Regions from separate parts of the Yinghuangia aomiensis genome, predicted to be linked through region 2. Evidence: riboswitches for the same ligand, from Rfam matches in the RefSeq annotation. Region 2 holds a riboswitch; the other holds the start of a gene.

Region 1 (11,420 bases), on a different contig from region 2:
CCAGCCGCACCGCCACGCCGCCGTCCTCGGCACCTTCGCGCACGCCACGCAGGACGATGCCCGGGCCGCCGTCGCCGCCGCCAAGGCCGCCGCCCCGGCGTGGCGCGCGCTGTCGTTCGACGACCGCGCCGCGATCATCCTCAAGGCCGCGGATCTGCTGGCGGGTCCATGGCGGGAGCGCCTCGCCGCCGCGACGATGCTCGGCCAGTCCAAGACCGTGCAGCAGGCGGAGATCGACACCCCGTGCGAACTCGTCGACTTCTGGCGGTTCAACGTGCACTTCGCCCGGCAGATCCTCGCCGAGCAGCCGATCAGCTCGCCCGGCGTGTGGAACCGGCTCGACCACCGGCCGCTCGAAGGCTTCGTCTACGCCGTCACGCCGTTCAACTTCACCGCGATTGCCGGGAACCTGCCGACGGCGCCCGCACTGATGGGGAACACGGTGATCTGGAAGCCGTCGCCGACGCAGACGGTCGCGGCCTGGCACCTGATGCGCCTGCTGGAAGAAGCAGGGATGCCGCCGGGCGTCATCAACATGCTGCCGGGCGACGGCCTCGCGGTGTCCGAGGTCGTCCTGGCGGACCCCGATCTCGCGGGCATCCACTTCACCGGCTCGACGGCGACGTTCCGGCACCTGTGGTCGACCGTCGGCGCGAACATCGGCGGGTATCGGACGTATCCGCGGATCGTGGGGGAGACCGGCGGCAAGGACTTCGTCGTCGCGCACTCGTCGGCGGATCCTGCGGTGCTGAAGACGGCGATGGTGCGGGGGGCGTACGAGTACCAGGGGCAGAAGTGCTCGGCGGCGTCGCGGGCGTATGTGCCGCGGTCGCTGTGGGAGTCCGGCTTCCGCGACGACCTGATCGCGGAGATCGAAGGCCTGTCCATGGGCGACGTGACCGACCTGGACAACTTCATGGGCGCGGTCGTCGACGCCCGCGCCTTCGCCAAGAACAAGGCGGCCATCGACCGGGCCGCCGCGGACCCGCGCGTCGAGATCGTCGCGGGCGGCACGTACGACGACAGCGTCGGCTACTTCGTCCGCCCGACGCTGCTGGTCTCCGACGACCCCGAGAACGAGGTCTTCCGCGACGAGTACTTCGGCCCGATCCTCGCCGTGCACGTCTACGAGGACGCCGCCTGGGCGCCGATGCTGCGCCAGATGGAATCGGTGTCGCCGTACGCCCTCACCGGCGCCGTCATCGCGCAGGACCGCGCCGCGCTCGCCGAGGCCTCCGAGGTGCTGCGCTTCGCGGCCGGCAACTTCTACCTCAACGACAAGCCCACCGGCGCCGTCGTCGGCCAGCAGCCCTTCGGCGGCGGGCGCGCCTCCGGCACCAACGACAAGGCCGGTGCGGCACAGAACCTGATGCGGTGGACCAGCACCCGCACCATCAAGGAGACCTTGGTTCCGCCGACCGACTACCGGTACCCGCACATGGGCGGCGGCAACTGAAACCGACTCGCTTCGACACCGCGCCGACCGCGGCCGGGTGCCCGCACGCGTTCACGACCCACCCGGCCGCGCCTCACGGCTTCTTCGACGCCGCGGCCGACGAATTCGCGGACGCTTCGGCGGATGCCCGGTCGCGGGTTCGCGGGTTCGTGTCCGCGGTGCCCGTGCCGTAGTCGCCGGTGCCCGTGCCGTAGCGGCGGGCGGCTTTGCCGAGCACGTAGGCCTTGACCAGGTCCGTGTTCAGGTCCTTCCGCTCCTTCTGGGTACTGTCCCCGCCCTTCGGGGCCTCCTTCGGCCACAGGGTGTAGGTCAGCGCGATGACCACGTTGATGCCGGCGATCCACAGCATGCGGCTCTGCGTCGAGGTGAGGGCCGCGGTCCGCGAGGCATCGCCGACCATCCAGATCGCGCACTGGAGCAGCCCGATGGCGACGACTGCGGCCATGACCGTGCGCAGGGCGATCTGCCACTCGTATTTTGCGCGCGCCGTGCCGTACTTCGGTGGCTTGGGCGGCTTGGGTGCGCCCGCGAAGCGGTAGGCGACCCAGGCGTCGGCGCGCTTGACCAGGTAGTGGCCGTAGGCGACCGAGAAGCCGATGTAGGCGGCGGCGAGGCCGTGCGACCAGTTCGCCGTCGTGCCGCGCCGCAGGTCGACGATCGTGGCGACCAGTAGGTCGTGCCGCGCCGCAGGTCGACGATCGTGGCGACCAGTAGGACGACGTCCACGACGGGCACGGACACCAGCAGGACACCGCTTGTCCGCCGCCACTCGAGGCCGTAGCGGGCCGTCAGCCCGGCCGCCAGCAGCAGCCAGAACCCGACCTCGCAGGCGATGACCAGGGTGACCAGCATGGGATGGCTCCGTAGATCGTCGGCCGGCGCGTGCGTGGCGCCGGCCTGGTGGGGACGGCGGCGCCGGCCGGTCCGACCGGGCCCCGGAGCGGCGCCGCATCCCAGCCTTCCAACGCCCGGGCTTCGTCGCGTCACCTCGCGCGCCGATTACCGGCTGCATCGTTCGATGTACGCCCGGCGGCGCGTCCGCGACCGGGAGAGGAGGCGGCGCCCGTCACGTAGGGTGGCCGGGAGGCCCGGAGGGCCGCGGCGCGGGGGCCGCCGCCCGGAGCCTGTGCCCGGCTCCCGGGCATCCATCGGACACCACGCGGAAGGCGGCGCATGCAATCGGCCCGACCTCACCGGAGCGACGTCGCCATCGCCGTCGCCGGGCTGGTCGGCGGCATCGTGCTGTGGACGCTGGGGCTGGAGAACAACGACTTCAGCGTCCCGCGCGCCTGGCAGCTGCTGCCCCTCGCCGTCATGGCCAGTGCCGAAGTGACACGGCGGACCGCGCCGCGCGCCGCGGTCCTGGTCGGCTTCGCGGCCCTCGCCGCGGACACCGTCTCCGGCGGCAACATCGCCACGATCGTGATGTTCACCGACCTGGTGTACGCCACCACCCTTTACGGTCCGCTGCCGTGGGCGCGCCGCATGACCCCGACCGCGCTCGTCCTCTCCCTCACCGCCACCATCGTCGCGCTCGGCATCATGCGGCAGCCCCAGGCGCTGCTGATCGGCGTCTTCGCCGGGCTGATCACGCTGGCGCCCGCGTCGACCGCGTGGATCATCCGCACCCACCGCGACGAAGCCGCCGCCGAGCGCCTGCGGGCCGAACAGACCGCGCTGCTCGCCGAGTTGGACCGCCGTGCCGCGGTCTCCGAGGAACGCGCGCGGATGGCCCGCGAGTTGCACGACGTGGTCGCCAATCACCTGTCCGCGATCGCGATCCACTCCACTGCGGCGATGTCCGTCGCGGCCGGCGACCCGGACGCCACCAAGCAGGCGCTCGGCATCATCCGGGAGAGCAGCGTGCAGGGCCTTGCCGAGATGCGCCGCCTCATCGGGCTGCTGCGTGACGGCGGCGGGGGCGAGACCGGGTTCGAGGAGTCCGCGGCGGTGCCGCGGCTGGACTCGCTCGACGCGATGATCGGGCGGGCCGAGCGCAGCGGCTCGGCCGACGGGTTCACCTTCGTCCTCGACGACACGCGTCCGGCCGGGACGGTGCTGCCCGCACCGGTCGAACTGGCCGCGTACCGCATCGTCCAGGAGTCGCTGACGAACGCGATGAAGCATGCCGCGCCCGGTCCGGTCATCGTGCGCGTGCGGCACACCCGCGGCTGCCTCGTCGTCGCGGTGGAAAGCACCTACGTCGCCGCCCCGGACGGGCCGCGGGCCCCCGGCGCAGGTGCCGGCCTGGTCGGCATGCGGGAACGCACCGCGCTGCTCAGCGGCCGCTTCGAGGCGGGACCGCACGACGGGCTGTGGCGGGTACGCGCCGAACTGCCGTGCAAGGCCGAGCAGCGCGACGCCGCCCGCGCGCCGCGCGCTGCCCGGGAGGCCCGGGAGGCCGCGTCGTGATCCGGGTCGTCGTCGCCGAGGACCAGGGCGCCGTGCGCGCCGGACTCGTGATGATCCTGCGGGCCGCCGACGGCATCGAGGTGGTCGGCGAGGCCGCGGACGGCGAGGAGGCCGTCGCGCTGGCCCGCGAACTGCGGCCCGATGTGGTCGTGATGGACGTGCAGATGCCGCGGCTCGACGGCGTCGCCGCGACCCGCGCGGTGGTGGCCGAACACTTGGCCGACGTGCTGGTGCTCACCACGTTCGACCTGGACGAATACGTGTTCGGGGCGCTGCGTGCGGGCGCCGCCGGATTCCTGCTCAAGGACGCGGAGGCCGCGGTGCTCACCGAGGCCGTGCGTACCGTGGCCCGCGGCGAAGGCATCATCGCGCCCGCCGTCACCCGCCGCCTCATCGCCGAATTCGCCGCGCCGCGTCCGCGCGGCCCCGCCGAACCGCCCGAGGCGCTCGCCGCGCTCACCCCGCGGGAGCGCGAGGTCCTCGCCTGCCTCGGCCGCGGCCTCTCCAACCAGGAGATCGCGGTGCACCTGGACATGGCCGAGGCCACCACCAAGACGCACGTCAGCCGGATCCTGCCGAAGCTCGGGGTGCGCAGCCGGGCCCAGGCCGCGGTGCTCGCCCACGAGTGGGGGCTCTGCGAGCCAACCGGATAGCAGCCCCCGCGAGGCCCTCCGGGGAACGTGGCAAATCCCTCGATTGGGGGAACTTGCAGCGCGACCGGCCGCTAGGCGATGCTGAGCGGGCGCCGGCGTCGCCGGTGTGGGGAGGGCGCAGTCAGGAACCCGGTGCGAATCCGGGACGGTCCCGCCACTGTGACCCGCCGCAGCATGCGGCGGGGAGTCAGGAACTGCGCGCCCGGACCCGATTGTCCGATGGGGCGAGGACCCCGGAGAGGCGCGCGCTGTGGCGACTTCGTCCTGCCGTCCGACCTGCACGCACGTATACGCACCGGCCGCATCCGCATCCGCGACCCGGCGCGGCGACGCGAAGGCGCGGTCGGCCCGGTGATCCTCCTCCTCTCCACCTCCGACACCGACCTCCTCAGCGCCAAGGCGAGCGACGGCGCATGGCGCCTCGCCAACCCGGCCCGCACGACCGCGGCCGACCTGCCCGCGCTGGTGGACGGCACCGACCTCGTCGTCGTCCGCCTCCTCGGCGGCCGCCGCGCCTGGGAGGAAGGCCTCGACGCCCTCCTCGCCGGGCCCCGCCCGGTCGTCGTGGTCTCCGGCGAACAAGCCGCCGACGCCGCCCTCATGGAACTGGCGACGGTGCCCGCCGGGGTGAGCGCGCAAGCCCACGCGTACCTCGCGCAGGGCGGCGCGGACAACCTGACGAACCTCCACCGGTTCCTCTCCGACACGCTGCTCCTCACCGGCCACGGCTTCGAACCGCCCGCCGAAGTCCCCACCTGGGGACGTCTGGAGCGGGAATCGCGCAACCCGGACGCGCCCGCCGTCGGCGTGCTCTACTACCGCGCCCACCACCTGGCCGGGAACACCGCCTTCGTCGGCACCCTGTGCGACGCCATCGAGAACGCGGGCGGCCGCGCCGTACCGGTCTGGTGCGCGTCGCTGCGCGGCGCCGACCCGGCGCTGTTCGAGGCGATCGCCGAGGTCGACGCGCTGCTCGTCACCGTGCTCGCGGCGGGCGGCGCACGCCCCGCCGAGGTGTCCGCGGGCGGCGACGACGAAGCCTGGGACGTCGGCGCGCTCGCCGCCCTCGACATCACCGTGCTCCAGGCCCTGAGCCTCACCACCAGCCGCGCCGAATGGGAAGCCGGCGACGCGGGCCTCTCGCCGATGGACGCCGCCACCCAGGTCGCCGTGCCGGAGTTCGACGGCCGCCTCATCACCGTGCCGTTCTCCTTCAAGGAGACCGGCGCCGACGGCCTCACCTTCTACGCCGCCGACCCGGAACGCGCCGCCCGCGTCGCCGGGATCGCCGTCCGGCACGCCGCGCTGCGGCATGTGCCGCCCGCGGAACGGCGCATCGGCGTCGTGCTGTCCGCGTACCCGACCAAGCACGCCCGCATCGGCAACGCCGTCGGCCTCGACACCCCCGCCAGCGCCGTCGCCCTGCTGCGCGCGATGCGCGACGCCGGCTACGACGTCGGTCCCGCGGCCGGCCCCGACGCGCTGCCCGGCCTGGAACCCGCGGACGGCGACGCGCTGATCCACGCGCTCATCGCGGCCGGCGGACAAGACCCCGAGTGGCTGTCCGAAGCCCAGCTCGAAGGCAACCCGGTGCGCATCGGCGCCGCCGAATACCGCGAGCGCTACGCCAAGCTCCCGGTCGGCCTGCGCGCCAACATCGAAGAGCACTGGGGCCCGCCGCCCGGCGAACTGTACGTCGACCACTCCCGCGACCCGGACGGCGAAATCGTCCTCGCCGCGCTGCGCGCCGGGAACGTCGTCCTCATCATCCAGCCGCCGCGCGGCTTCGGCGAGAACCCCGTCGCGATCTACCACGACCCGGACCTGCCGCCGAGCCACCACTACCTGGCCGCCTACTGGTGGCTGGACAGCGCCCGCGCGACCGGCGGCTTCGGCGCGAACGCGCTCGTCCACCTCGGCAAGCACGGCACGCTGGAATGGCTGCCGGGCAAGAACCTCGGCCTGTCCGCCGAGTGCGGGCCCGACGCGGTGCTCGGCGATCTGCCGCTCGTCTACCCGTTCCTGGTCAACGACCCGGGCGAGGGCGCCCAGGCCAAGCGCCGCGCGCACGCCGTGATCGTGGACCACCTCGTGCCGCCGATGACGCGCGCCGAGACCTACGGCGACCTCACCCGGCTCGAACAGCTCCTCGACGAGTACGCCAACGTCTCCGCCCTCGACCCGGCCAAGGCCCCGGCGGTGCAGGCGCAGATCTGGACCCTCGTCCAGGCCGCCCGTCTCGACCACGACCTCGGCATCGGCGACCGGCCGCACGAAGCCGAGTTCGACGACTTCCTGCTGCACCTCGACGGGTGGCTGTGCGAGGTCAAGGACGCGCAGATCCGCGAGGGCCTGCACATCCTCGGCACCGCCCCGACCGGCGAGGGACGGGTGAACCTCGTCACCGCGATGCTGCGCGCCCGGCAGGTGTGGGGCGGCCGTACGGCCGCGCTGCCCGGTCTCCGCGAGGCCCTCGGCCTGGTGGAGGGCGGCACCGCGACGCGCCGGGAGACCGACGACGCCGAAGCCGCCGCGCATGCGCTCGTCGCGGCGATGGAGGAGCACGGCTGGGATCCGGCCGCGGCACCCGCGGTCGTGTCCTCGGTACTCGGTGCCGAAGCTCCCGCGGTCGCCGAGGTGTTGGCCTTCGCCGCCACCGAGGTCGTACCGCGGCTGGACCGCACGGGTGACGAAATCGCCGCCGTGCTGCACGCGTTGGACGGCGGCTACGTGCCCGCCGGCCCGTCGGGCTCGCCGCTGCGCGGCCTGGTCAACGTGCTGCCGACCGGCCGCAACTTCTACACCGTCGACCCGAAGGCCGTCCCGAGCCGCCTGGCCTGGGAGACCGGACAGGCGCTCGCCGACTCGCTCCTCACCAAGTACCGCGCAGACCACGGCGAATGGCCGCGCTCGGTCGGCCTGTCGGTGTGGGGCACGAGCGCGATGCGCACGAGCGGCGACGACGTGGGCGAGGTGCTCGCCCTGTTGGGCATCCGCCCGGTGTGGGACGACGCGTCGCGGCGGGTGACCGGCCTGGAGCCGATCCCGTTGGCGGAACTGGATCGGCCGCGGGTGGACGTCACCGTGCGGATCTCCGGCTTCTTCCGGGACGCGTTCCCGCACGTCGTGCTGCTGCTCGACGACGCGGTGCGCCTGGCCGCCGGGCTGGAGGAGCCGGACGACGACAACTTCGTGCGGGCGCACGTGCGGGCGAACATCGCCGAGCACGGCGACGAACGGCGTGCCACGACAAGGGTGTTCGGTTCACGTCCGGGGGCTTACGGTGCCGGGCTGCTGCCGCTCATCGACGCCCGGACGTGGCGCGACGACGCGGACCTGGCCGAGGTGTACGCGACGTGGGGCGGCTACGCCTACGGCCGCGGACTCGACGGGGTGTTCGCCCGCGAGGACATGGAGCGCGCCTACAAGCGCATCGCCGTCGCCGCGAAGAACACCGACACGCGCGAACACGACATCGCCGACTCGGACGACTACTTCCAGTACCACGGCGGCATGGTCGCCGCCGTGCGCGCGCTGACCGGGACGGCGCCGGCCGCGTACATCGGCGACTCGACGATGCCCGACGCGGTGCGCACCCGGACCCTCGAACAGGAGACCGCCCGGGTCTTCCGGGCGCGGGTGGTGAACCCGCGGTGGATCGAGGCCATGCGCAAGCACGGCTACAAGGGCGCGTTCGAACTCGCGGCGACCGTCGACTACCTGTTCGGGTACGACGCGACGACCGGGGTCGTCCAGGACTGGATGTACGAGAAGCTCGCCGCCGAGTATGTGCTCGACCCGGCCAACCGCGCGTTCATGCGCACGTCCAACCCGTGGGCGCTGCGCGGGATCGCCGAGCGCCTCATCGAGGCCGCCGACCGCGGCCTCTGGGCGAAGCCGGACGCGGCGACGCTGGAGGGGCTGCGGGAGGCGTACTTGGAGGTCGAGGGGGATTTGGAGGGCGGGGAGGATGAGGTCTGATCCCCTCACGGACGTCCTCACGCCAGGTCTTCCCGACGAGGCGTTCGACCACGACGGCCAGCTCACGAAGCGCGAGATCCGTGCGCTGACCCTGGCCGCGCTCGCCCCGCGCCCCGGTGAACTGCTCTGGGACGTGGGGGCGGGGAGCGGCAGCATCGGGATCGAGTGGCTGCGGGCCAATCCGACGGGGCGGGCGGTGGCTTTCGAACGCGACCCGGAACGGGCCGGTCGTATTGCGCGGAACCGCGATGCGCTCGGGGCACCCGGACTCCGGGTCGTGGTGGGTGACGCTCCGGACGTCTTCGACACGTCGGACCTGGCTCCCGACGCGGTGTTCATCGGCGGCGGGCTGACCGTGCCGGGCATGGTGGAGCGCTGCTGGGCGGCGCTGCGGCCCGGCGGACGGCTTGTCGCGAACGCGGTCACGGTCGAGACGGAGGCCGAGATCGTGCGTGAGCGGGCTTTGCTCGGCGGCGAGTTGACGCGTATTCAGATCAGCCGGTCGACACCGGTGGGGAGGTTCACCGGGTGGCGGGCGTCGATGCCGGTGACCCAGTGGATCGTGACCCGCCCGGCTGCCGTCGACCCGGCACCGGGCCGGTCGGCCGACGAGGCCGTGCACGTGGCAGAGGAGTCCCGTCCATGACCGTCCACTTCGTCGGTGCGGGCCCGGGCGCGGCCGACCTGATCACGGTGCGGGGCCTGCGGCTGATCGAGTCGGCCCGGGTGTGCCTGTACGCGGGCGCCATCGTGCCGCGTGAACTCCTGGATGCCGCACCGGCGGACGCGCGTCTCGTCGACACCGCCGACCTCACCCTCGACGAGATCGTCGCGGAGTTCCGGGCGGCGCACGACGACGGGCTCGACGTCGTACGGCTGCACTCGGGCGACACGTCGTTCTACAGCGCGGTCGGCGAACAGATCCGCCGCTTGGCCGCGTTGGGGATTCCGTACGACATCACCCCGGGTGTGCCCGCCTTCGCCGCCGCGTCGGCGGCCCTCGGCCGCGAACTGACGCTGCCCGGCGTCGGCCAGACGGTCGTCCTGACCCGTGTCTCGAACAACTCGACCGCCATGCCGCCGGGCGAGGACCTGGCCACCCTCGGCCGGTCGGGCGCGCTGCTGGTCCTGCACTTGGCAGTGCGCGAGACGGCCCGGATCGTCGCCGAGCTGACCCCGCTGTACGGCGCCGACTGCCCGGTCGCCGTCGTGGCGCGCGCGTCGCGCCCCGACGAGCTGGTGGTGCGGGGGCGGCTGGCGGATCTTGAGGCCTTGGTGCGAGACAACGGTGTGAAGGCCGTCGCGGTGATCATGATCGGCCGGGTCCTGGAGGACTCGGCGCCGGGGTTCTGCGAGAGCCACCTGTATTCACCGGAGCGGGTGCGGTCGGCGGCGGGGGCGTAGCTTCCGGGGCCTCCGCGCCCTTCGGGGCGCGACTCCCGCACAATCGCGAGAGGCCGGACCCGGGAGTCTCCCGGGGCCCGGCCTCCGTCGCGTTGCGCGCGTGGCTTCCGGTCTTCGGCGTCAGCCGACCTTGACCGCGTCGACGGTCTTCTGGAAGACCGACACGTGGCCGTGGCCGACCTTGACGTCCTGCACCTTCAGCTGGAACACCGACACGTGGTGGCCGACCTTGACGTGCGACTTCTCCACGTTGTGGACATCGACACCGGCGGACGCCACGGGCGCGGCAACGGCCAGGGCCGCGGCGGCCAGGGTGGCCACGGCGCAGAAACGACGGATCTTCATGAGGGCTCCTTAGCGACAGGGGACTGAGGCCTGTCGCTCTCCAGACTCCGCAACGACCCGACACCGTCGGCCCTATTGCTCCGGTCGGGGGCGTGTCGGTGCCGCGCGCCCGGACGCCGCTCCCGAGGCCGTCCGTTGCCGAAGACCGGTGGCGGGCCGAAGGACGCCGGCCTCGACGGCAGCGGCCGTTCTGCCGCGCAACTTGCCGTGCTGCCGGGGGCGAGCCATGACGACGTGCTCGGCCACCCGCTGTTGCCGGCCGAGCCGACGGCGTCCCCGGTGCGCCCCGTGTCTCAGAACGCGATGATTCCGGCGTGCTCCACCTCGACGAGGTAGACCACCCGGTCCTCGCGCAGCGGGTAGGGCATGCCGAGGTACTTCTGCGCCATGCGGTCGATGATCGCCCACCCCTCGTCGCCGTCCACCACCGCCACGACCCGGCCGCGGACGTGCGCCATCCGCGTGGGCTGCTCCGCGTCCAGCAAGGACAGCGCCACCCGCGGATCCTTCGCCACATTCCGTGCCTTGCGCGACTCCGGTGAGGTCAGGAACGCGATCCGGTCCCCTTCCAGGCCCACCCACAGCGGCACCGAATGCGGCGACCCGTCGGGCAGCAGCGTGGCAAGGTGCGCGATGTTCGTTCCGGCGACGAGCGCGCGGACGTCTTCCGGGAAACGGGACGAATCACTCACGGCAGAACCATCCTTCAGGCGAAGTCGAGGAGCTCTCCCGGGGTAGACCCGCGCGGGGGCGCGGACTCATCGCTGTGCCGCGACGACGTCGTGTCCCGGTGTCCCGGCGCAATCGCCTGCCCGGTCGCCGGGCACGCTAATCGGGCTTCGCGTAGTGCCGTACCAAGTCGTCCACCAGCGTGTCCGCGTAGGCGGTGTCGGCGGGGGCGAGGTTGAGGAGGACGCGCAGGTACAGGGGGGCGAGCAGGTAGTCCAGGGTCTGGCGCAGGGTCGGGTGGGGATCGCCGCGCTCGGCGGCGTGGGCGAGGATCGCGGCGAGCTGGCTTTCGCGGGCGGCCATGCGGGGGCTGGGGCCCTCGGACGTCGCGGCGCAGGCGACCGACCCGCGGAGCAGGGCCAGGCCCTCCGTGGTGGTGATGGTGCCGAGGGTCTGCGCGGCCCAGGCGGACAGGTCGCCGCGCAGCGTGCCGGTGTCCG
Region 2 (11,420 bases):
CAGGGCCAGGTGGTCGAGGCTCGGCCCGGAGATCGTGGTGAACGACGCGATGCGTCCGGCGATGCGCGGCGTGGTCACGAACTCCCAGGCCTGCACGGAGCCCCAGTCGTGTCCGACGAGGTGGACGGTGCCTTCGGGGGCGACCGCGTCCAGGACGTCTTCGAAGTCGTCGGCAAGCCGCTGGAGGACGTAGGCGGAGGTGGCGTCGGGACGGCTGGATCCGCCCGCGCCGCGCACGTCGTACGCGACGATGCGGAACCGGTCGGCGAGGCGGGCGGCGACGTCGCCCCAGATCTCCTTGGTGTCCGGGTAGCCGTGCACCAGGACGACGGTGGGGCCGTCGGCGCGGCCGGCTTCCACGGCGGCCAGGCGGACCCCGTCGGGCGTTTCGACGTCGAAGCGGCGGGCGCCGGGCAGGTCGTGCAGCGCGCTCACGCGGCGGCCTCCTCGGTGACGGCGGACAGGTCGGCGGCGGTGCCGGCGGGAGCCGGGAATCCGGCCCCGGTGCCGGTGAGTTCGGCCCCGTACAGGCCGCGGTCGGCCCAACGGTGCACGTGCGGGAGGTCGTCGTCGAGCCAGTACGCGTCGCCGTCCTCGGTCACCACCAGCAGTTCCTCGAACTTGGCGCCGACGCCGCGGAATCCGAGGTGTGGTTCGACCGCCCAGAGGCCGGGTGTGGCCGGGTGGCCGGAGCTTTTGCGCGGGTTCCACAGCGGCGACCAGCCCTCGCGGTGGCCGCGGATGCCGTCCTTGAGCAGGCCGCGCAGGGCGTTCTGCCCGAAGCCGAAGGCGTGCGGGCGCAGCCGGGCGTCGGCGACCTTGCCGACGCGGTGCGCGATGACGCCGAACGGGTAGGCGCGGTGCCGGTTCTCGTAGCCCTGGCGGGCCATCAGGGCGTCGACGTCGAGGTAGATCTGGCGTAGGGTGCGGCCGGCGCGGACGGCCTCGACGATGAAGGCGCGGTGGGTGGCCAGGTCGTCGAGGAGCCGGTCGACGACCGGGTTGGGGCCGAGGGAGCTGGCGTACCCGATGTCGGCGGTGTAGCCGTTGTGGACGGGTGCGGCGTCGAGGATGAACGGCATGCCTTCGGTGAGCCGCAGGTTCGTGGGGAAGAACTGCAGCGGCACCTTGAAGCCGGTGAACGCGGTGCGGTCGCCGAACCAGGCGAACGGCAGGTGCAGCCAGTCGCGGACGCCGCGGTCGGTGAGCCACCGCCGCATCATCGCCGCGGCCTCGCGCTCGGTGGTGCCCGGGCGCAGTTCGGCCGCGACCGCTTCGGCGCAGTCGTACGCGAGGCGCTGGACGGCGCGGTAGCCGTCGATGCCGGCGCCGGTCGTGCCGGCCGGTGCATCCGTGAGCGGGGTCGCCATGCGGGACCGCCTTCCCGGGGGTCGGGCTGTGGGGGACGAAAGTGAGGCGCAGAAAGGGAGGAGCATCGGGTGTTACCCCGGGTAACATACCCGGGAGTAGTCCCGGGCGGAAGACCCTTCCCGAGAGGCCGACCTTCGCGACACGCCGGACACAACCACTAGGGGTCGCACGCGGCCTCACCCACTACATATATGCTCCTGCTCGCAGCTGGTTCGCCCGCTCCAAGCAGTCGGAGCGGGCGGCGAAAAGGAACTGATGCCCCGTCAGGTGGCATTTGCGCCTTGGGAAGAGGGAACCCGGTGCGAAACCGGGACTGCCCCCGCAGCGGTGAGCGGGAACGACCGCCGTCACCAAGCACTCCGGGCCCGCGCCCGGGGGAAGCGACGGCCACTAGGACCTCCGTACCCCGGCACACCTCCGTGTGCCGCAGTCCGGCATGCCCGCAAGTCCGAAGACCTGCCAGCCGCCCGTACGCGCCGCACTGTCCGCGAGCGCGCACGGTGGTCACCGCACGTTCAAGCTCGCGAGGAGAGAGCCCCGTGACCGTCATGGACAGCGCGATTCCGCGCGCCCAGACTCGCCCGGCCGAAACCGGCACGCCGCACAACCCCGGTCCGCAGACCGGCACCGCACCCGACGCCGGGCCCAAGGCCGACGCGCTGCACGCCGCCGTCCGCGCCCTCGCGGCCGACCTGTCCGACACCGACCCCGCCCGGGTCGCCGACCGCGCCCTCGCCGGCCTCCACGCGGGCGGCACCGCCGCCGACCTCGACGCCCTCGCGGTCCGCACCGCCGCCGAACTCATCGCCGAGGAACCCGAGTACTCGCGTCTCGCCGCGCGCCTCCTGGCCCGCACCATCGCGGCCGAAACCGCCGCGCACGGCATCACCGCCTTCAGTGACGGCATCGCCCTCGGCCACCGCGAAGGCCTCATCGGCGACACCACCGCCGACTTCGTCGCCGCGAACGCCGCCGCCCTCGACGCCGCCGTCGACACCGCCAACGCCGAGGGCGCCGACCGCCGCTTCGAGTACTTCGGCCTGCGCACCGTCTACGACCGCTACCTGCTGCGCCACCCTGTGCACCGCACCGTCGTGGAGACCCCGCAGCACTTCCTCCTGCGCGTCGCCTGCGGCCTCTCGCGCACCGCCGAGGAAGCGATCGCCTTCTACCGCCTCATGTCGTCGCTGGCCTACCTGCCCAGCTCGCCGACGCTGTTCAACTCCGGCACCCGCCACACCCAGATGTCGTCCTGCTACCTGCTCGACTCACCGCAGGACAACCTCGAATCCATCTACGACATGTACGGCCGCATCGCCCGCCTGTCGAAGTTCGCCGGCGGCATCGGCGTCGCCTGGACCCGCGTCCGCTCCCGCGGCGCGCTCATCCGCGGCACCAACGGCCACTCCAACGGCATCGTCCCGTGGCTCAACACCCTCGACGCGTCCGTCCAGGCGGTCAACCAGGGCGGCCGCCGCAAGGGCGCCGCCTGCGTCTACCTCGAACCGTGGCACCCCGACGTCCTGGAGTTCCTCGAACTCCGCGACAACACCGGCGAGGAAGCCCGCCGCACCCACAACCTCAACCTGGCCAACTGGATCCCCGACCTGTTCATGCGCCGCGTCGAGGAAGACGGCGTCTGGTCGCTCTTCGACCCGAACGAGCTGCCCGAACTCCCCGACCTGTGGGGCCCGGCCTTCGACGCCGTCTACGAACAGGCCGAACGCGACGGCCGCTACGTCCGCCAACTCCCGGCCCGCGAGCTGTACGCCCGCATGATGCGCACCCTCGCGCAGACCGGCAACGGCTGGATGACCTTCAAGGACGCCGCCAACCGCACCTGCAACCAGGCCGCCGAACCCGGCAACGTCGTCCACCTGTCGAATCTCTGCACGGAGATCCTCGAGGTGACCAGCGACGGCGAAACCGCCGTCTGCAACCTCGGCTCCGTCCAGCTCGGCGCGCACGTCGCCGACGGCGGCCTGGACTGGGACAAGCTCCGCGCCACCGTCCGCACCGCGGTCACCTTCCTCGACCGCGTCATCGACATCAACTACTACCCGACCGGGCAGGCCGCCGCGTCCAACCCGCGCTGGCGCCCCGTCGGCCTCGGCGTCATGGGCCTCCAGGACGTCTTCTTCCGCCTCGGCCTGCCCTTCGACTCCGCCGAAGCCCGGGAAATCTCCACGCGCATCGCCGAAGAGATCTACCTGACCGCGCTGGAAACCTCCTGCGACCTCGCCGCCGCGGCAGGCCCCCACCCGGCGTTCGCCGAGACGCACGCCGCCCGCGGCCGCCTGCAGCCCGACCTGTGGGACGGCGCCACCCCGGCGCAGACCGCCCGCTGGACCGCGCTGCGCACCCGCGTCGCCGCGCACGGCCTGCGCAACTCGCTGCTCGTCGCCGTCGCCCCGACCGCCACGATCGCGTCGATCGCGGGCGCGTACGAGTGCATCGAGCCGCAGGTGTCCAACCTGTTCAAGCGCGAGACCCTGTCCGGCGAGTTCCTCCAGATCAACACGTACCTGGTCCGCGAACTCAAGGCCCGCGGCCTGTGGACCGCCGAGATCCGCGACCGCATCAAGCGCGCCGAAGGCTCCGTCCAGGACATCACCGAACTGCCGGACGACATCCGCGCGCTCTACCGCACCGCGTGGGAACTTCCGCAGCGCGCGCTCATCGACCTGGCCGCGGCCCGCTCGCCCTACATCGACCAGTCCCAGTCGCTCAACCTGTTCATGGCCGACCCGACCATCGGCAAGCTGTCGTCGATGTACCGGTACGCGTGGTCGACCGGGCTCAAGACCACCTACTACCTGCGGTCCCGTCCCGCGACGCGGATCCAGCAGGCGACCGTGCCGGCCGCCGGCGGCTCCGGCGGCGCCTCGGCCGCGGCCCCGGCCGCCCTGCCGCTCGCCGACGAATCCGTCATCGCCTGCTCCCTGGAGAACCCCGAAGCCTGCGAGGCCTGCCAGTGACCCCGACCGCATCCGTTACGGCGGCCCCCAAGCTCCTCGACCCGGGGATGAACCTCACCCTGCGGCCGATGCGCTACCCCGACTTCTACGAGAAGTACCGGGCCGCGATCCGCAACACGTGGACCGTCGAAGAAGTCGACCTGCACTCCGACCTGCCCGACCTCGACCGGCTCGGCCCCGCCGAACGCCACCTCGTGCAGCGGCTGGTCGCGTTCTTCGCCACCGGCGACACGATCGTCGCCAACAACCTCGTGCTCAACCTTTACCGGCACATCAACGCGCCCGAGGCGCGCCTGTACCTGTCGCGGCAGCTGTTCGAGGAAGCCGTCCACGTCCAGTTCTACCTGACCCTTCTGGACACCTACCTGCCCGATCAGGACGAGCGCGCGAAGGCGTTCGCCGCCGTCGAGCACATCCCGTCGATCCGCCGGAAGGCGGAGTTCTGCTTCCGCTGGATCGACTCCGCGATGGGCCTCGAACAGCTCACCACCCGCGACGAGCGCCGGCAGTTCCTGCTCAACCTCATCTGCTTCGCCGCGTGCATCGAAGGCCTCTTCTTCTACGGCGCCTTCGCGTACGTCTACTTCCTGCGCTCCCGCGGCCTCCTCAACGGGCTCGCCTCCGGCACCAACTGGGTCTTCCGCGACGAGTCCGCGCACATGGACTTCGCCTTCCAGGTCGTGGAAACGGTCCGCGCCGAAGAACCCGGCCTGTTCGACGAGGACCTCGCCGCCGACGTCCGCCGGATGCTCGCCGAAGCCGTCGACGCGGAGACCGCGTTCGCGGAAGACCTGCTCGGCGGGGGAGTGGCCGGCATGACGGTCGCCGACATGCGCACCTACCTGGAGCACGTCGCCGACCGGCGCCTCGCCCAGCTCGGCATGCCGCCGGTCTACGGCTCGGCGAACCCGTTCGCGTTCATGGAACTCCAAGATGTGCAGGAGCTGTCGAACTTCTTCGAACGGCGCGTCTCGGCGTACCAGGTCGCGGTCACCGGGACCGTGGCGTTCGACGAGGACTTCTAGACCCGGCACCGCGGACACGGCAGACACTGCGGACACGACAGGCACGGCAGGCCAGCACGGCGGGGCTCCGGGCCGGGCCGCGGCGGTTCACCCGCCGCGCCCGGCGCGGAGCCCTCGCCGTGCCCCCGCGCGGTGGCACTATTGCCGCATGGCAGACGACTCCGCACTTCTCGACCTTTTCCGCCGGCACAAGCGCGGTGTCCTGGTCACGCTCAAGCGCGACGGACGCCCCCAACTCTCCAACGTGGCCTACGAGTACGCCACCAACGCGGACCTCGGCGTGCTCCGTATCTCGGTGACCGACGACCGCGCCAAGACCCGCAACCTCCGCCGCGACCCGCGTGCGAGCTTCCACGTGACCACGAACGACATGTGGGCCTACGCGGTCGCCGAAGGCACCGCCGACCTCACCCCGGTCGCCGCCGACGCCGGCGACCCGACCGTCGAGGAACTCGTCGGCCTGTACCGCGCGGTGCGCGGCGAGCATCCCGACTGGGACGAGTTCCGGCGGGCGATGGTCGACGAACGGCGCCTGGTGATCCGTCTGCCGATCGACCGCGTGTACGGCATGTCCGGCAGCTGACCGGCGCCGCCCGCTCACGACGGCCGGAGCGGCCGGAAGGTGCGGCGCAGGTCGTCGACCCACAGGTCGGGGACCTCCCACGGGATGAAGTGGCCGCCGCGGTCGTGCGCGGTGAGATTGGTGTGCCGGTACCAGGCCGCGCGGTCGGTGGCGAGCCAGCTGTCGACCCGCCCGCCGGTGGTGACGCCCGGCGGGTTCTCGTACGCGACGAACGTCAGGCCGGTCGGCGCTTCGACGGCCGGCTGCCGGTCGTGCGACGGTGTCCACGGGTACCGGTTGTTGTTCGCGTACGTGCGTATCGAACTGCCGATGGTCCCGGTCGCCCAGTAGATGGTGGCGTGCGTCAGCAACTCGTCTTTCGTGAAGACGTTTTCGATGTCGCCGCGGCAGTCGCTCCAGTTCGTCCACCGGTCGAGCAGCCAGGCGAGCATGCCCGCGGGGGAGTCGGCGAGCCCGTACGCGAGTGTGCTCGGCGCCAGGGTGTGCGCGGCCAAGTGCACGGCGAACCGCTTCTCGGTGGCGACGACTTGGCGGTGGATTGCGTCGGGCAGGCCCTCGGGGATCGGCCGTCCGCCGGACAGGTCCCAGCCGCGGTCGCCGTTGAAGAAGTCGAGCCGCTGCCCGGAGCCGATGTGGATGCCGTAGAGCGCGTCCGCGTATTTGTGGCCGAGCTGGCCGGTGACCAGGGCGCCGACGTCGCAGCCGCCCGCGGCGTACTTCGCGTGGCCGAGCACGTCCGTCATGAGGGTGTGCCACACCTCGGCGATCTTCCAGAAGTTCATGTCCGGGTGCACCGGCAGCGGTGCGGAGAAGCCGAAGCCCGGCAGTGACGGCACGACGACGTCGAAGGCGTCGGCCGGGTCGCCGCCGTGCGCGGCCGGGTCCGCGAGCGCGTCCACGACCTTCGCCCAGTGCCAGAACGTCCACGGCCAGCCGTGCGACAGGATCAGCGGCACCGGATCCGGGCCGACGCCGGGCTTGTGCATGAAGTGCACTGGTACTCCGCCGATGTCGACGCGGTAATGCGCGAAGCGGTTGATCGCGGCTTCGGCGGCACGCCAGTCGTACGTGTCGCGCCAGTAGTCGACGAGTCCTTGCAGGGTGGGCCGGTCGACTCCGTAGTACCGGTCGGCATTGCCGGTGTCCTCCGGCCAGCGGGTGAGGTCGAGGCGGGCGCGCAGGTCGGCCAGGACCGCGTCGGGGACGTGGATCGGCGTCGGGGTGAGGGGGAGGGGCGCGGTCGGGGGGACACGTCCGGGCACGGGGGCTCCAGGGGGAACGCGGTCGGAGGGGGGCCGCGGTCGGCGGCGCCACGAGCGCGACTGTAACACGTGTTTATATAAATGCGTGAAGTATTTGCGTGCGCCTACCCGGTATGACAATCACAGGTAACAAGCCCTTGCTTGTATCAAAGTTCCCACCCCGAAACCCCTCGCGGCGACCTCCGGTGTCCTGGACTTGAGCGTCTGCTCAAAAGCCTCTACCGTGGTGTTTGAGCGAACGCTCAAAACCCGCGTCTCCCGGGGAGAACACACCGCCATGCCCGCACCGCCGCTCTACATCGAGACCTTCATCCGGGCGACGCCCGACGCCGTGTGGGACCACACCCGTGAACCCGGCGTGCACCGGCGCTGGGACCTCCGGTTCACCGCCATCTCCGAACTGGGCCCCGAACGCGGGCCCGGGCGCTGCCGCCACCAGTCCTTCCGGTACGCCACCCGGGTGTGCCCCGGCATGACGATCGACGGCCGCGGCACCACGACGGGGGAGCACCGCCGGCCGGACGGCACAGGGGCGTCGTCGCTGCGCTTCGCGTCCGCGCACCGGTTCTCGCCGATCCGCGAAGGCCGGGGCTACTGGCGGTACATCCCCACCGCCGACGGCGTCCGCTTCCTCACCGGCTACGACTACGCGCCCGGCTTCGGCGGCCGTGCGCTCGACCGCCTGGTCCGCCCGCTCATGGGCTGGGCCACCGCGTGGTCGTTCGACCGGCTGCGGCTCTGGCTGGAGACGGGGGCGTCGCCGGAACGGCTGTTCGGCCGTGCCGCCGCCGAAGCCGCGGCGCGCGTCTCCGGTGTTGCGGCGATGGCGTGGCTGACCGGCTCCGCGGCGATAACCGGCCTTGCCGCGGGGACGGCGCTGCTGGTGCCGCCGTTGCCCGGTACTCCGGCGGCGCGCCGGTGCCGGCGTACCCCGCCCGACCGCCGTGCGGCGACCCCGCCCGCGGCTCTGGCCCGTTTGGAGGCCCCGTGAGCACCCTGGTTCCCGTCCGTCGTCCGGCGGCCGTGTCGATGTTCGCCCGTGCGCTCGGGCGGGACTTCGGGCGGCTGCATCCGGAGCTGCGGCGCCGATTCGGTGTCGGCCTGGACGCGGGAGAGGCGTGCGTCGGCACCGGGACGATGCGCCGGATCTGGCAGGGCACGCCCCGGACCCGGCTGCTGCTGGCACCGTTCCTGGCGGTGGGTGACCGGCGGAACATCCTGCTGGCCGAGGCCGGGACGGATGTGCCGTTCCGGATCGAGAACTATCCGTATGTGGACGGGTTCGGCCGCGAGTCGGTGTCGTTCGTCCGGACGTTCGGCCTGCCGCGCCGTACGCGCCGCTTCGACGCGACGATGGTCTACAGCGAGGAACGCGGCGGTGTCGTCGACTACCTGGGCACGCACCAGCACTTGGCCGTCGACCTGCATTTCTCCGCGACGCCGACCGGCGGCCTGGAGATCCGTTCCGGTGCGTACCGCCTGTACGAGGGGCTGCTGGGCATACGCCTGCCCCGTCCGTTGGTCGGGCAGGCATTGGTGCGGGAGTCGTTCGACGACGCCACGGGCCGGTTCCGGATCAAGGTGCGGGTCACCAATCCGCTGCTGGGCCCGCTGTTCGGCTACGAGGGCACGTTCGCGGCGTCGTACCTGGACCTCGGGCACATGCCGGTGCCCGCTAACGTGAAGCCCCGGCGCGAGGAAATCCGCAGCTGACCGCGAGGCCGGGTCCGGCCGGGTCGGCGGCGGGCGCTTGCTGGGACCCCACGATCGCGCGACCCCGGACGGAGACCGGTCACCACGATGAGCACCACCCGGGCCAAACTGCTGCAAGGCACCTTGGACACGCTCCGCGCCCATGGCCTGTCCGGTACTTCGGCCCGCAGCATCGCGGCGACCGCGGGCGTCAACCAGGCGCTGATCTTCTACCACTTCGGCACGCTCGACGAGCTGCTCGCGGCGGCCTGCACGTATGGGACCGAGCAGCACGTCGCGCATTACCGCGACCGGTTCGCCGGGGTGGCGACGATGGCGGACTTGCTGGCGTTGAGCCGGACGATCCGGCACGAGCAGCACGGGGACCTCGTCGTGCTGGGGCACATGTTGGCGGGGGCGCAGACCGAGCCGGCGCTGGCGCGGGCGACGGCGGCGGGGCTGGGGTTGTGGGCGGCGGAGATCGAGGACGTGCTCACGCGGGTGCTGGGGTCGACGCCGCTGGCGGGGAGCCTGGACGTGCCCGGGCTGGCGCGTGCGGTGGCGGCGGCGTTCATCGGCCTGGAGTTGTATGCGGGGGTGGACGCGGAGGGCACCGGTCGGGCATTCGACGCACTCGACCAACTGGGGGCGTTGTTCGGGCTGCTGGAGAAGATGGGGCCGTTGACGCAGCGTGCGGTGCGGCATCAGTTGCGGCGTCCGCGCGGGGAGGCGCGGGCCTGAGCCGTGTCCGGGTGCGGGTGCCTCGTTCCGGTGTCCCCCGCGCGGGCGTGTCCAGTGGCGTGGCCGCACCCTGCGGGGCACATTGGGTGGGTCTGTCAGCATTTCCAGCGCGGCGGACTCCTCATCCCCGGAGGCGGAGCGGCATGGCCGAGATCAACGAGCGGTACACGCAGGGCACCCCGTGTTGGGTCGACCTGATGGCGTCGGACCAGCAGGCGGCGATCGATTTCTACGAGGACCTCCTCGGCTGGCACGGCGAGGTCGGTCCGCCGGAGTTCGGCGGGTATGCGATCTGCGAGCTGCGCGACCGTGCGGTCGCGGGTATCGGCCCGGCGATGTCGATGGACGGTGCTCCGCCGCCGCCGACCGTGTGGACGACGTATCTGGCGGTCGACGACATCGAGCGGACGGCCGCGAAGGTGGAGCAGAACGGCGGCACGCTGTTCATGCCGCCGATGCAGGTCGGCGACAAGGGCAAGATGCTGGTCTGTGCGGACCCGTCGGGTGCGGTCGTGGGTGCGTGGGAGCCGCTGACGTTCTTCGGTGCGACGCGGGTGAACGAGCCGGGCACGCTGGTGTGGAACGAACTGAACACGCGGGACTTGGCGAAGGCCGTGCCGTTCTACGAGGCGGTGTTCGGCGTGAAGTTCGAGTCGATGCCGGAGATGCCGAGCTACCAGGGCATGCTCGCGGGCGGCCGGGTGTGCGCGGGTGCGCAGCAGATCGGCCCGGACATGCCGGCCGAGATGCCGTCGCATTGGCTGACGTATTTCGCGGTGGACGATGCGGACAGCACGACGGCGGCGGCGGTGCATGCGGGCAGCACGCTGCTGCAGCCGGCGTTCGACATGCCTGCGGGGCGGATGTCGGTGGTGATGGACCCGCAGGGCGCGGTGTTCGCGCTGCTGAAGTCGTCGATGTGAGTCTGCGGCTGTACCCGGCCCCGGCCGCCCGTCACGGGCGGCCGGGGCTTGGCCGTGTCCGGGCCCGTGCGGGGGTCTCGTAGGCTGGGGCCATGATCGACGCGATGACCTCGTCCGGCCCGGTGCGCCTGGTGATCTTCGATTGCGACGGGGTGCTCGTCGATTCGGAGCGGATCGCGGTGCGGGTGCAGCGCGAGGTGCTGGCGGGCATGGGGTGGCCGTTGGACGACGGGGAGATCGTCCGGCGTTTCATCGGGCGCTCGGCGCAGTCGATCGGTGCGATCGTCGAGGAGCAGTTGGGGGACGGCGCGGGTGCGCGGTGGGACGAGTGGTTCCATCGGCGGCACCGCGAGGAGGTCGACGCGGGTCTGCCGCTGGTGGACGGGATCGCCGACGCACTCGACGGGATCCTGCCGCATGTGGCGACGTGTATCGCGTCGGGCGGGGATCACGTGAAGATGCGGCACACGTTGGGTGTGACCGGGCTGTGGCCGCGGTTCGAGGGCCGGATCTTCAGCTCGACGGAGGTGGCGCGCGGCAAGCCGGCGCCGGATGTGTTCTTGTACGCGGCGGAGCGGATGGGTGTCGATCCGGCGGCGTGTGTGGTGATCGAGGACAGTCGGTTCGGGGTGGAGGCGGCTCGCGCGGCGGGGATGCGGGCGTTCGGTTTCGCGGGCGGCCTGACGCCGGGGGAGCGGTTGGTGGGGCCGGACACGACGGTGTTCCACGACATGCGGGAGCTGCCGAAGCTGCTGGGGTTCGCCGCCTGAGCGTCCGTCGGCGGGCAGTGGTGCGCGTATCCGCCCGAAGTGGGCGCGCCGGCCGTCGACTTCGTTGGTGGGCTG

What was found. Region 2 has a riboswitch for cobalamin ahead of ABEA93_RS22250 (ribonucleoside-diphosphate reductase subunit alpha). Riboswitches for the same ligand answer to the same signal wherever they lie in the genome.
Region 1: linked by a shared signal. The riboswitch ahead of cobN (cobaltochelatase subunit CobN) and the one ahead of ABEA93_RS22250 (ribonucleoside-diphosphate reductase subunit alpha) in region 2 are both predicted to bind cobalamin.

The regions. Positions count from the first base shown of each region.
Region 1 covers NZ_BAABHS010000006.1:177,106-188,525, reverse strand. Annotated here, with positions in the region: gene pruA (L-glutamate gamma-semialdehyde dehydrogenase) at 1-1,456, shown strand, start outside; gene ABEA93_RS10320 (hypothetical protein) at 1,530-2,225, opposite strand; gene ABEA93_RS10315 (sensor histidine kinase) at 2,630-3,868, shown strand; gene ABEA93_RS10310 (response regulator) at 3,865-4,521, shown strand; cobalamin riboswitch at 4,600-4,739, shown strand; gene cobN (cobaltochelatase subunit CobN) at 4,873-8,502, shown strand; partial or broken gene cbiT (precorrin-6Y C5,15-methyltransferase (decarboxylating) subunit CbiT) at 8,519-9,148, shown strand; gene cobM (precorrin-4 C(11)-methyltransferase) at 9,145-9,906, shown strand; gene ABEA93_RS10290 (hypothetical protein) at 10,027-10,251, opposite strand; gene ABEA93_RS10285 (PPOX class F420-dependent oxidoreductase) at 10,545-10,943, opposite strand; gene ABEA93_RS10280 (TetR/AcrR family transcriptional regulator) at 11,080-11,420, opposite strand, start outside.
Region 2 covers NZ_BAABHS010000016.1:22,326-33,745, forward strand. Annotated here, with positions in the region: gene ABEA93_RS22240 (SDR family oxidoreductase) at 1-435, opposite strand, end outside; gene ABEA93_RS22245 (M24 family metallopeptidase) at 432-1,370, opposite strand; cobalamin riboswitch at 1,620-1,849, shown strand; gene ABEA93_RS22250 (ribonucleoside-diphosphate reductase subunit alpha) at 1,920-4,349, shown strand; gene ABEA93_RS22255 (ribonucleotide-diphosphate reductase subunit beta) at 4,397-5,374, shown strand; gene ABEA93_RS22260 (PPOX class F420-dependent oxidoreductase) at 5,523-5,957, shown strand; gene ABEA93_RS22265 (epoxide hydrolase family protein) at 5,972-7,219, opposite strand; gene ABEA93_RS22270 (SRPBCC family protein) at 7,497-8,210, shown strand; gene ABEA93_RS22275 (DUF4166 domain-containing protein) at 8,249-8,932, shown strand; gene ABEA93_RS22280 (TetR/AcrR family transcriptional regulator) at 9,020-9,652, shown strand; gene ABEA93_RS22285 (VOC family protein) at 9,796-10,575, shown strand; gene ABEA93_RS22290 (HAD family hydrolase) at 10,668-11,345, shown strand.